Regions from separate parts of the Allobosea sp. F3-2 genome, predicted to be linked through region 1. Evidence: riboswitches for the same ligand, from Rfam matches in the RefSeq annotation. Region 1 holds a riboswitch; each other region holds the start of a gene.
The links. A riboswitch is a leader RNA that binds a small molecule or an ion and turns the genes downstream of it on or off. The one in region 1 is predicted to bind thiamine pyrophosphate.
Positions count from the first base shown of each region.

Region 2: linked by a shared signal. The riboswitch ahead of thiC (phosphomethylpyrimidine synthase ThiC) and the one ahead of thiO (glycine oxidase ThiO) in region 1 are both predicted to bind thiamine pyrophosphate.
Region 3: linked by a shared signal. The riboswitch ahead of FQV39_RS22315 (LuxE/PaaK family acyltransferase) and the one ahead of thiO (glycine oxidase ThiO) in region 1 are both predicted to bind thiamine pyrophosphate.

Region 1 covers NZ_CP042331.1:1,944,588-1,948,831, reverse strand. Annotated here, with positions in the region: gene FQV39_RS09035 (alpha/beta fold hydrolase) at 1-663, opposite strand, end outside; partial or broken gene FQV39_RS09030 (LysR family transcriptional regulator) at 801-1,683, shown strand; tRNA gene FQV39_RS09025 (tRNA-Ser) at 2,039-2,129, opposite strand; TPP riboswitch at 2,328-2,429, shown strand; gene thiO (glycine oxidase ThiO) at 2,508-3,503, shown strand; gene thiS (sulfur carrier protein ThiS) at 3,487-3,684, shown strand; gene FQV39_RS09010 (thiazole synthase) at 3,686-4,244, shown strand, end outside.
Region 2 covers NZ_CP042331.1:4,009,721-4,013,964, forward strand. Annotated here, with positions in the region: gene FQV39_RS18390 (hydroxyethylthiazole kinase) at 1-430, opposite strand, end outside; gene thiC (phosphomethylpyrimidine synthase ThiC) at 436-2,313, opposite strand; TPP riboswitch at 2,393-2,497, opposite strand; gene FQV39_RS18400 (hypothetical protein) at 2,558-2,755, opposite strand; gene FQV39_RS18405 (hypothetical protein) at 2,800-3,084, opposite strand; gene FQV39_RS34225 (OmpA family protein) at 3,196-4,244, opposite strand, start outside.
Region 3 covers NZ_CP042331.1:4,832,383-4,836,626, reverse strand. Annotated here, with positions in the region: gene FQV39_RS22325 (ABC transporter ATP-binding protein) at 1-257, shown strand, start outside; gene ggt (gamma-glutamyltransferase) at 432-2,108, opposite strand; TPP riboswitch at 2,247-2,374, shown strand; gene FQV39_RS22315 (LuxE/PaaK family acyltransferase) at 2,463-3,539, shown strand; gene FQV39_RS22310 (acyl-CoA reductase) at 3,545-4,244, shown strand, end outside.

The DNA of each region.
Region 1 (4,244 bases):
GCCCGAATGCATCGCGCCGGGTAGTGCATAGAGCTTGGCGTAGTGCTCGCGCGAGGCTTCACTGAAGCGGGCGGGCGTCGCCGAGAACTCGTTCCAGAAGCGGTCGAGATAGATGCGCTCCCGCCCGGCGACCAGCCGCTCCATGTCCGGCCCGCCGATGCGGAAATGCCAGAGCAGCGGATTCTTCAGGATCTCCTCCCAGGGACCGACGCCGGGCACCGGCGCGTCGATCAGGGCGAAGCGGCGGACGCGCTGCGGGTGCTGCGCGGCGAAGGCGAAGCCGACCATGTTGCCGATGTCGTGCGTCACCAGATCCGCCCGCTCGATCTTGAGCGCGTCGAGCACGCCGGCGACGTCGCCGGCCTGCGTCTTCTTGTCGAAGCCGGAGGCGGGCTTGGACGACAGGCCGAGCCCGCGCAGATCGGGCACGATCACCGTGTAGTCGCGCGCCAGATCCGCCGCCAGCGGCGCCCACATGTCGCCGGTTTCGCCATAGCCGTGCAGCAGCACCATCGCCGGCCCCTGGCCGCCGACCCGGACATGGATAGTCGTGCCGTTGGTCGTGATCTCCTGCGTCCTGAAGGAGGCCGGGAAGTCAGGGACCTGTGCGGCCGCCGGAGCCGCGAAGGCGAGGGCGCCAAGCGCCAAAGCGATTTTCAACATGGTACATCTCCCGCCTGCCGGGAGGGCGGTCGCCGATGACCGTCGCTGTCAGCCCGTTGGCATGACGCAACGTAGCATTCACCTCTCGTTCGGATGAGCATCGCATCAGCGAAATTCAGGTCCGGAATAGCCGAACGATGTTGAAGCTCGACGGCATCGCGACCTTCGTCGCCATCGCGGAAGCCGGCTCGCTGAGCGAGGCTGCCCGCCGGCTGCGCCTGTCGAAATCGGTGGTCAGCGACCGCCTGGCCGAGCTGGAGCACAGCCTCGGCGCCACGCTCCTGCATCGCAGCGCCCGCCGGCTGACGCTCACCGAGGACGGCACCGCCTTTCTCGAACGCGCCACGCGCATCACCGGCGAGGTCGAGGAGGCCGCGGCCGACGCGGCGCCCTCGTCGGCTCGTTGCGGATTTCGGCGCCCGTCACCTTCGGCCGCATGCATCTCGGCCCCGCGATCTACCCGTTCCTCGCCCGCCACCCCGAGATCGAGCTGACGCTCGACCTCGACGACCGCCGCGTCGATGCCGCCTCGGACAGCTACGACGCCGTTCTCCGCATGGGCCGATCGTGGATTCGCGGCTCGTCGCCTGGACGCTCGCGCCAAGCCGCAGGGTTCTCGTCGCTTCGGATTACCTGGTACAGAGCGGCACCCCGGCTTCGCTGGCCGAGCTCGAAGGCCATGGCGGCATCTTCTACACCAATCGGGGCGTCGGCGACTGGAGCTTCCGCGGCCCGCAAGGCATCGTCAGCGTGCGCGGGCGGCCGGCGTTGCGCGTCAACAATGGCGACATGATGCGGGATGCGGCGCTGGCCGGTCTCGGCATCGCCCTGCTGCCGCTGTTCATCGCCGGCGCCGAGATCCGCAGCGGGCGCCTTCGCGTCGTCGATATCGGCGTCCAGCCGGAGCCCGAATTCATCTATCTGGCGCATCCCGAAGGCCGCCGCCCTTCGGCCAACCTGCGCGCCTTCGCTGATTGCCTCCGCCAGGCCTTTGGCAGTCCGCCCTACTGGGAAGGCTGAGTTCGCCCGGACCGCATACGTGGCAATCGTCGATCGCCCTCAGCTCGAACCTCTGCGATCTGAGCTTGAAGACGCCTCGCTGCCAGTGTGGTCGTGGTCCGCTGTAGCGCCTCATGTGGTCTTGGCATCAAGGCCGAGTCCTTGGTGCGCAGAGACGGCGGACTACCGCGATACCAAGGATCTCCACGAGGTCTACAGGGACTGCTTTACGAATCCACCAATGCGCCCCACGCCGATGCAGGTACATAAACGCTCCCGAACCAGTCGGGATTCTGAGGTCCCGAATGTGTCAGGCTGCTGTGTCAGTTCGTGGAACGCAAAACAGAAAAACCCTTTAAATTCAAGGGCTTAGGAGTGGCGGAGACGGAGGGATTCGAACCCTCGATACCCTTGTGGGGTATGCTCATTTAGCAAACGAGTGCCTTCAGCCTCTCGGCCACGTCTCCGGCGAGAGGCTCTATGCCCGATTGCAGAGCCCTTTGACAAGCCTCGCCGACAACTTCCTTCGCGCAGCCTGTGCATCCGCGTTGGACAGACCAAGGCGCACTCCCTTGGTAAGGGAGTGGTCGAGAGGGCAGGAGGCGGCCGCAAAGGAGCCTTGCGCCGGCTCGACTTGCTCCCCGGTAGTGTGGCCATTAGATTGCGCTTGTCCGTTGGGGTGCCGAAAGGCTGAGAGGCGTGGTTCGCGCCAACCCATCGCACCTGATCCGGGTAATGCCGGCGAAGGGAACGGTCCTCGGCTCGCAGACACCTTGTTCGCGCCACCGGCCGCTGCCTTCCCGGGAGCAGGGAATAGCATGACGGCATCTCGCCCTCGCTCAGACCTGAACGTCGCGGTGGTCGGCGCCGGCGTCGTCGGCCTCGCCTGCGCCACCGAACTGCTGGCGCGTGGGGCGCGGGTCACCGTGCATGAACGCGGCCCGCGGATCGGGGCCGAAGCCTGTTCCTGGTATGCCGGCGGCATGCTCGCGCCCTGGTGCGAGGGCGAGAGCGCCGAGGAGCCGGTGATCCGGCTCGGGCAGCAGGCGGCCGACTGGTGGGATCATCATGCTGGCGGCGTCGCCCGCAACGGCACGCTGGTCGTCGCGCCCAGCAGGGATCGCTCGGAACTGCGCCGTTTCGGCCAGCGTACCAGCCATTTCGAGGAGATCGACGGCGAGGCCATTGCCGGGCTGGAACCCCATCTCGCCGGGCGTTTCTCGCGCGGGCTGTTCTTCGCCAGCGAGGCGCATCTCGATCCGCGCGAGGCGATTGCCACGTTGGCCGAGCGGCTCGCAGCGAAGGGAGCGGCCATTCATTTCGGCAGCGCGGTCGAACCTGCCGACCTCGATGCAGACATCGTCCTCGATTGCCGGGGGCTGTCGGCGTGCGATGTCCTGCCGGAACTGCGCGGCGTGAAGGGTGAGATGCTGCTGCTCCGCAGCGATGAGATCCGCCTGTCGCGGCCGGTGCGGCTGCTGCATCCACGTATCCCGCTTTACATCGTGCCGCGCGCCGATGGGCTCTTCATGGTTGGCGCGACCATGATCGAGAACAGCGAACGCGGTCGCATCTCGGCCCGCGCCATGCTGGAACTGCTCGGCGCGGCCTATGCGCTGCATCCGGCCTTCGCCGAGGCGGAGGTGGTCGAGATCGGCACCGATGCCCGTCCGGCCTTTCCCGACAACCTGCCGCGGCTGACGCGCCGCGGGCGGGTGATCCACGTCAACGGGCTCTATCGCCACGGTTTCCTGCTCAGCCCCGCCATGGCGGGAATGGCGGCGGATGCCGTTCTGAACCCGGAATCCAACCCGGAGATGCTGCATGACCTTGCTGCTTAACGGCGCGCCGCAGGAGATCGCCGCGAAGACGCTGGCCGAGGCGCTGGCCGAGCTCGGCTATGGCGGGCGCATCGTCGCGACGGCGGTGAACGGGGAATTCGTGCCGGCGCGAAAGCGCGCCGAAGTGAACTTGAGCGAGGGCGACCGCATCGAGGTCGTCGCACCGATGCAGGGAGGCTGAGATGGCATCCTTCTATGGTTTCGAGCCGCAGAACCCACTCTTCCTGGGCACGGCGCAATACCCGTCGCCCGCCATCCTGGCCGAGGCGGTGAAGCGCTCTGGCGCCGAGGTCGTCACCGTCTCGCTGCGCCGGGAATCGGCGGGCGGGGCCGGCCAGGCCTTCTGGGCGCTGATCCGCGAGCTTGGCGTCAAGGTGCTGCCGAACACGGCCGGCTGCCATACCGTCAAAGAAGCCGTCACCACCGCCGAGATGGCCCGCGAGGTCTTCGGCACCGACTGGATCAAGCTCGAGGTGATCGGCGAGGATGACACGTTGCAGCCGGACGTGATCGGGCTGGTCGAGGCAGCCCGCATTCTCAGCGATGACGGCTTCAAGGTCTTTCCGTACACGACCGAGGACCTCGTAATCGGTGGCCGGCTGCTCGATGCCGGCTGCGAGGTGCTGATGCCGTGGGGCGCGCCGATCGGCTCGGGCAGGGGGCTCAACAACCCCTATGGCCTGCGCAGCATGCGCCAGCATTTCCCGGAGATCCCGCTCGTCGTCGATGCCGGCATCGGCC
Region 2 (4,244 bases), 2.1 Mb from region 1:
GGACGCCATTCGCCCCGCTCATGACGGGAGAGAGCGCCGCCATCTCGGTGGCATTGCCGCGCACAATGACGCCGGGCAGCCGCATCACGTCCTCGGCCAGCTGCAACCGAATCGACGACAGCTCGACGAAGACCGGATCGAGCACCAGCGGGATGCCGCGGTCCCGCGCCACGGCGAGGAGCTTCGGGATGGCGCGCTCGCCCTCCGGGCTGATCGTGCCGAGATTGATCAGGATTGCGCCTGCTCCCGCTGCGACAGCAGCAACCTCCTCCGGATGGCTTGCCATCGAGGGTACGGCTCCGAAGGCGAGCAGCATGTTGGCGGTGACGTTCTGTGCCACCGTATTGGTCAGGCAATGCACGCGCGGGCGACGCTCTGCCACCCGCGCGAGGATCGACGCGACCTGGGCCGCGTCGAGACTGTCGTTCATGCTGCTCATTCGGCCGCAGGTAGATAGATGCTGCCGCCCTTGTCGAGGAATTCCTTCGACTTGGCCGCCATGCCTTCTGCTGCCATCGCTTCAAGGTTGGCGCGCTCATTGTCGCTCATCGCCTGCACCTCGGCGCGCAGGTCCTGGGTGATCTTCATCGAGCAGAATTTCGGCCCGCACATCGAGCAGAAATGCGCGACCTTGTGGGCGTCCTTCGGCAGCGTCTCGTCGTGGAATTCGCGCGCCGTGTCGGGATCGAGCGCCAGGTTGAACTGATCCTCCCAGCGGAAGTCGAAACGGGCGCGGGAAAGCGCATCGTCGCGAATCTTCGCGGCAGGATGGCCCTTGGCGAGATCGGCCGCGTGGGCAGCGATGCGGTAGGTGATGACGCCGGTCTTCACATCGTCGCGGTTCGGCAGGCCGAGATGCTCCTTCGGCGTGACGTAGCAGAGCATGGCGCAGCCATACCAGCCGATCATCGCAGCCCCAATGCCCGAGGTGATGTGGTCATAGCCCGGCGCAATATCGGTGGTCAGCGGGCCGAGCGTGTAGAACGGGGCCTCGCCGCATTCGCGCAGCTGCTTGTCCATGTTCTCCTTGATCTTGTGCATCGGCACATGGCCGGGGCCCTCGATCATCACCTGGCAGCCCTTGTCCCAGGCGACCTTGGTGAGCTCGCCCAGCGTCTCAAGCTCGGCGAACTGGGCGCGGTCATTGGCGTCGGCGATCGAGCCGGGGCGCAGTCCGTCACCCAGCGAGAAGGAAACGTCGTATTTGCGCATGATGTCGCAAATCTCGTCGAAGCGCTCGTAGAGGAAGCTTTCCTTGTGATGCGCCAGGCACCAGCGCGCCATGATCGAGCCGCCGCGCGAGACGATGCCGGTGACCCGCGATGCAGTCAGCGGGACATAAGGAAGCCTCACGCCGGCATGGATGGTGAAATAGTCGACGCCCTGCTCGGCCTGCTCGATCAGCGTATCCTTGAAGACCTCCCAGTCGAGCTTGATCGGATCGCCGCCGACCTTTTCCAGCGCCTGGTAGATGGGCACGGTGCCGATCGGCACCGGCGAGTTGCGCAGGATCCAGGAGCGGATGTTGTGGATGTTGCGGCCGGTGGAGAGGTCCATGACCGTGTCGGCGCCCCAGCGGATCGCCCAGACCAGCTTCTCGACCTCTTCGGCGGCGCCGGAAGTCACGGCCGAATTGCCGATATTGGCGTTGATCTTGACCAGGAAATTGCGGCCGATCGCCATCGGCTCGAGTTCGGGATGGTTGATGTTGGCCGGGATGATGGCGCGCCCACGCGCGATCTCGTCGCGGACGAATTCGGGCGTCACGAATTCCGGCACAGCGGCGCCGAAGCTCTCACCGTCGGCATGGCGCTCGCGGGCGCCTTCGAGCATCGCGGCGCGGCCGAGATTCTCGCGATGCGCGACATAGATCATCTCGGGCGTGATGATGCCGGCCTTCGCGAACTCGTATTGCGTCGCCATCTGGCCCGGCTTCGCCTCGAGGATCGGGCGCTGCGCCGGGCAGGCGGGCACGAGATGTTCTTCGCCGATATGGCCGTTATCGGCCGCCGTGACGGCGCGGCCGGGCACGGTCTGGAAGCCGCGGGCGTCGAGCCAGGCGCGGCGCGGCTGAACCAGGCCGGCATTGAGGTCGATCTTGGCGTCGGTTTCGGTATAGGGGCCGGAGGGATCGTAGATGCGCACCGGCGGCTCGGCATCGGTCGTCAGCACGACCTCGCGAAAGGGCACGCGCATCTCGGGATGATCGGGCGCAGCGACATAGATCTTGCGCGAGCCGATGATCGGGCCCGTCGTCACGCTTTGCGGCGCGGCCTTGACACTGTTCTTCTGGGGCTTGGTGTGGGCATTCATGAGGATCTCCTCCTTGGTTCAGGTCAGGAGATCCGGGCTTGAAAGCGGTCCAGTCGCTGTCTGCGGGCAAGATTTGAGCCTTGCGATCGCGTTCCAGTCCCTCCGCCGGTATGACCCGGATCAGGTTCGACGGGTTCGGCTTCGAAAGCCATCTCAGCCCTTGCGGGCACCCCTCGGAACAGCGGCGAGGTTAGGCGTAGCGCGGCCACTTGGCAACGGGCGATCGGAAGGGGGGAAGAAGCCTTCAGGCGGAGCGATCGACGAGGCCGCCCTGACCGGCCGGAAGGCTCGCCCTGGTCTGCTCGACGCTTTGCTGGAGCATGGTGACGAGGCTTTGCTCGGCCTGCGCATTCTGCCTGAGCATCTCGACGGACAGCGCCTGCTGCGTCGAGGCGGCCTGCATCGTGACGATACTTTTGGCAAGGGAGACGGCGTCGCTCATGCGGGCGACGCTAGTGTGCCGGCCTTGCCAAACCCTGAACGGCCTCAGGGCCTGATGATCGAGGGCACCGGGCGCGGCATCGGCGGGTCGCGACTGGGCTGCGGCGGGCCAGCCTGTGCCCTGTCGTCGCGCTGCCCACGCCCCTCGGCACGTGGCGGCGTGGCCCGCTCCCCGGCCGGCGGACGCGCGGACTCATCGGCACGTGGCGCCGTCGGCACGCCGGGGGCACGCTGTTTCACGGCAGGAGGCGCATTCTGAGCCCAGGTCGGAAACGGCGCGAACGAACCTGCAAGCACCAATCCCGCCATCGCCAGAGCGGAAATCTTCATGGCGGCATCTCCCATCAGCGATTCCTCCGGAAGAGGAACCGCTATGGGCGCGCGGGGTTCCCCGCACGCAGCGAAGAACGGGGCCGCCCATGGAGCAGCCCCGTCCGAGGGTCAGCGGTTCTGGCCGGTCAGCAGCGGCGTGATGCGCCGCAGCGTCACGCGCCGGTTCTCGTGGGAAGCCTCCTGCGTCTGAATCTTCAGATACTGCTCGCCATAGCCCTGGGTCGTCAGGTTCTCCGGCGGGATCTGGAAGTCGCGCGTCAGGATCTCGGCGACCGACTGGGCCCGGCGATCCGAAAGCGAGAGATTGTCGACATCGGGACCGACGGCGTCGGTATGCCCCTCGACGAGGAACACCTCGTTGGGCGAGCTCTGCAGGGCGCGCTTGACCGAATCCGCGATCACGGCCAGACGCCGCCCCTGATCCGGCGAAACCTGCCAGGAACCGGTGTCGAAGTTGATCGTGTCGATATCGACGCTGCGCATGCGGGCGCGCAGATCCGGCGAGTAGCGGACCTCGTCCAGCGTATAGCGACGCGGTATCGCGGCGATCGGCGGCGCCATGATCGTCTCGTAGATCAGCGCCTCGTCGGCCTGATCCGCATCGACGATATAGCGCTCGCGCGGGATCGGCAGCGGCGGCGGCGGCAGGATCACGACATCATCGGCGAAGCGCCCAGGGCGATCGCGCAGAGTATTGTCGATGATCACCACCTCCCGGTCATCGCGATCGATACGGGTGCGGCGGATCAGCCGGCCCTCCTGATCGGTGACGGTAACGATGCGCGTGCCGTCGGGTCGCTCGAACACGGTCCGCATCTCGCCGTCGCGGCGCTCGGAGCGCCCTTGCCAGCCGAGATCGCGGAAGCGCTGATCCTCATCCTGGCGGATGATGGCACGGCCGTCGTCGTCGCGGATGATGGTGCGGCCGGGCTCGCGGATGACGGTGACATCACCCTCGCGCCGCTCCTCGCGCCGCGCCCGAATGTCGTCGAAGCGCTGCGCTCCCTGAACGGCCATGATGCCACCGATCGCACCGACGCCGAGACCGATCGCGCCGGCCACACCCGGCGAGATGCCGCCGCGCCGGCCTTCGCGCTGCGGCGGCTGGCTGGGGAAGGCTCCGCCGGCCGGAGGCTGTGCCGGAGCCACGCCGGGCT
Region 3 (4,244 bases), 2.9 Mb from region 1:
TGCTCCTGCTCGACGAGCCACTTGAAGGCCTCGCTCCCGTCATCTGCGACATGCTGATGGAGGCCTTCACCCGGCTCGCGGCAAGCAGCGCGATGACGATCCTCTTCGTCGAACAGCGCCTGGAAAGCGCGCTTGATTTTGCCGAGGACGTGATCATCCTCGAGCGCGGCCGGATTGTCTGGTCGGGCAAGCCCGCCGCGCTGCGCAGCGATGCCACGGTGCTCGAGCGCTATATCGGCGTCGGCGGGCTGCACTGACGAAACGTCAGAACCCGACTGAGCGCTCATCCTGAGGAGCAGCCAACGGCTGCGTCTCGAAGGATGCTCCAGAGGGCTCCAGAGCTCCTGAAACATCCTTCGAGACGGCCCTTCGGGCCTCCTCAGGATGAGGGCTCGGATTGGAGATCAGACAGCGAATACCGCCGCTGCCGCTTAAATGCTGAAGCGCGCACCGGCGCGGGCAAGCCCGCCGGAGATGGCGACCGGCGTGCCGTCGGCGCGCCAGCAGGCGGCGCCCGTCAGCGTGCCGTCCGGGTTGAAGGCGATGGCGTTCATGCCACCGGCGACGCGCGGCGAACGCACGATCCTGTGGCCGCGCGCCGCAAGCTCCTGCGCCACGGCCTCGGGAATCGCCTCTTCGAGTTCGAGCACGCCACCCTCGGTCCAGACGCGCGGCGCCTCGACCGCCTCCTGCAACGTCATGCGATGGTCGATCAGGTTGACGATCGCCTGCAGCGCCGAGGGAAAGATGCGCAGAGCGCCGGGCAGGCCGAGCGCGAAGGCGAGCCTGCCCTCCTTCAGCGCCATCATCGGCGCCATCGAGGTGAAGACCCGCTTTCCCGGTGCGATCGAGAGCGCCCGGCCGGGATGCGGGTCGAAGTTGAACATGTAGTTGTTGGCGATCATTCCGGTGCCGGGGATCTGGACGCAGGCTCCGAACAGCCCGTTGATCGTCTGCGTCGCGCTGACGACGTTGCCCTGCGCATCCGCAACGGTGACATGGGTCGTGTCGGCAGACTCGCCGCCTGACAGCCCCGCCGTCCAGCTCTTCGCCCGGCCCAGCTCGATCAGCGCGCGCCGCTCAGCGGCGTAGTTCTTGTCGATCAGCCTATCGACGGGAACCTTGACGAAGGCGGGATCGGCGGTCGCCACTGCCCGGTCGGCGAAGGCGATCTTCAGCGCCTCGGCCAGCAGGTGCACGGCATCCGTCGAGCCGAAGCCGAGCGCGCCGATGTCGTAGCCTTCGAGGATATTGAGCATCTGCGCGATATGCACGCCCGAGGACGAAGGCGGCGGCGGGCCGATGATCTCGTAGCCGCGATAGGAGCCGCGGATCGGCTGGCGCAGTTCGATGCGGTAATTGGCGAGGTCAGCCTGATCGATCAGCCCGCCATTCGCGGCCATGTAGTCGGTCAGCGCCCGCCCGAGCCGCCCGCCATAGAGCGCCTGCGGTCCTTCCGCCGCGATCAGCTTCAGGCTTGCGGCATAATCGGACTGGATAAGCCGCGCGCCGGACTGGAGCGGCTGGCCGCCCGGCAGCAGGAGAGCGGCAAGACTCGGATCACGGGCAAGATCAGCGGCATTGTCGGTGATGCAGTTCGAGAGATAGGGCGTGACGACGAAGCCGCGCTCCGCCAGCCCGATCGCCGGCTGCAGCACCTCGGCCAGCGGCAGCGTGCCGAAGCGCGCCAGCGCCTCGCACCAGCCCTTGAGCGCGCCCGGCACGGCGACCGCCTTGGCGCCAACCACGTTCTCGCGATCGCGCGTATCGCGCTGCCTGCCGATCTCGTCCGAGAGGCAATCATACATATCGGGCGTCGCATGGACCGGTGCAGTCGAGAGATTGTCGATCACGACATGGCGCCCATCGGCGAGGCGAATATGGCTCAAGCCCCCGCCGAGAATGCCGACCATCATCGGCTCGGCGACGGTCAGCGCGAACAGCGAAGCCACCGCCGCATCGATCGCATTGCCGCCGGCGAGCAGCATCTGCGCACCCGCCGCCGAGGCAAGCGGATGGTTGGTGACGACCATCCCGCGCGAGCCGGTGGCCGGCTTCTTCTCGCAGGTGAAGGAGGCGATGCGGGGCGGCGGTGCGGAAACGTTCATGGGCGGCACAGAAACGGTTTTGCAGGCCGGCGTCGAGCCTCTTCTTCGACATGCGCGCCATGTCCCGGCTTCTCGCCGAATACAACGGGCCCTGCGCCGGCAACGCTTGACAAGCCATGGCCCGAAGCCCCACCTAAACCTTGTTCCCAGGGGGGCCTCGCTAGGAGGCTGAGATTCCGCCGGCCGGGCTTTAGGCCCGGCAACGCGGTGACCCTACGAACCTGATCCGGATCATGCCGGCGTAGGGATGCGGGACATGCGGCCGTCGAGGCCCTGATTCCAGCTTGCGCCCATGATCCTGTCGCGATCGACGCTCTCGGATTGCCCGCGAGCGTCCGGACGGAGTGGGCCGCAGTGACGCAAGCCGAGATCATCGAGGCGCTCCTGGCGTTCATCGCGCTTCCCGATGCGTCGGAAGCCGAATTCGAGGCGATGGCGCTGAAGGTTTTCGCCTATCAGTTCCGCAACAACGAGCCCTATAAGCGCTTCGCCCTGCAGCGCGGCCGCACGCCGCTCTCGGTCAGGCGCTGGCGCGACATCCCGGCCGTGCCGATCACCGCCTTCAAGGACCTGACCCTGAGTTGCAGCCCGCCGGAAGCGGCGGAGCGCGTCTTCATGACGAGCGGCACGACACAAGGGATACGCGGCCGCAGTTACCATCCAACGCTCGCCGTCTGGAGCCGCTCGATGCTGGTCAACTTCCGCAAGCGCTTCATGCGCGGCCGCGAGCGCATCCGCATGGGCATCCTCTTCCCCGACGAGACGGAGCTGCCCAATTCCTCTCTCGCGCACTACCTCGGCCTCGCCCGGCGCGAATGCGGCACGCCCGACTCCGAGGTCTTCATCGGCACGGCCGGCCTCGATTTCGACCGTTTGCTGCCGACGCTCGCGCAAGCCGAAGCGAGCGGCGAGCCCTATGCCCTGCTCGGCGCGAGCTATTCCTTCGTACCGCTGATGGATGCGCTTGCGGCAAGCGGCCGGCGCTTTTCCCTGCCGGAAGGCAGCCTCATCCTCGACACCGGCGGCTTCAAGGGTCAGTCGCGCGAGCTCGGGCCGGACGAGTTCTATGACGGTCTCGCCGCCGCCTTCGGCGTGCCGCGCTCATCCTGCATCAACATGTACGGCATGACCGAGCTGAGCTCCCAGCTCTACGACGATGGCAATGCGGCCTGCCCGTCGGTCAAATCCGGCCCGCACTGGATCCGCAGCCGCGTGATCGATCCGCTGACCGGAGCGGACCTGCCGGAGGGCCAGCGCGGCGTCATCGTCCACCACGACCTTGCGCATTTCAACTGCGTCTCGGCAATCCTGACCGAGGATGCCGGCGAGATCGTGCCGGGCGGCTTCAAGCTGTTCGGCCGAGTCGATGGCGAAGCCTCTAAAGGCTGCTCCGTCGCCGTGGCCGAATTCCTGGCGGCAGCGCGAGGCTGACTGACGTGATCGAGCATGCGGGCCATCTGCCGGGCCTGAGCCGCGAGACGCTGCGCTGGCGTAAGGTCAGCCATAGCGCCTGGGGTGAGAGTGCCACCATTGCGCTGCCGGAGCTCGACGAGGCGCAGGCCGCGGCTCTTTGCGCGCATGTCCGCAGCAACGCCCGCGCCCGGCTGAAGCGGATGGACACCGCACGCATCGTCGCTGCGATCGACGCCGCCATCGCGCGCCTGCTCGACCGCGCGCACCCGCTGCGACGCAAGGCCGAATATCTGCTGCCGATCGTCACCGGCTATGATCGCGAAACCGTCCGCCTCGGCTTGACCGGCTATCTCAAGACCTTCCGGCGCCCGCAGCTCCTGCGCTTCCTGGCCGAGGATTTCGCCAATCCCGCCGTGCTCGACGGCTTCCAGCCGACGCCCAAGGGCGGCTATCTGCGCGCCCATGGCCCGGAGCTGCTGCTGCATGTCTGGGCCGGGAACGTCCCGGCGCTCTCGCTCTGGAGCCTGATCTGCGGGCTCCTGGTCAAGGCTGGCAGCATCGGCAAGCTCGCTTCGGCCGAGCCGCTGACCGCCGGCTGGTTCGCCAGCCTCATCACCGAGATCGACCCGGAACTCGGCGAATGCCTCGCCATCGTCTGGTGGAAGGGCGGCGAAGCGGCTGCCGAACCCGTTTTCCTGCGCGAGGCCAATACCGTTATGGCCT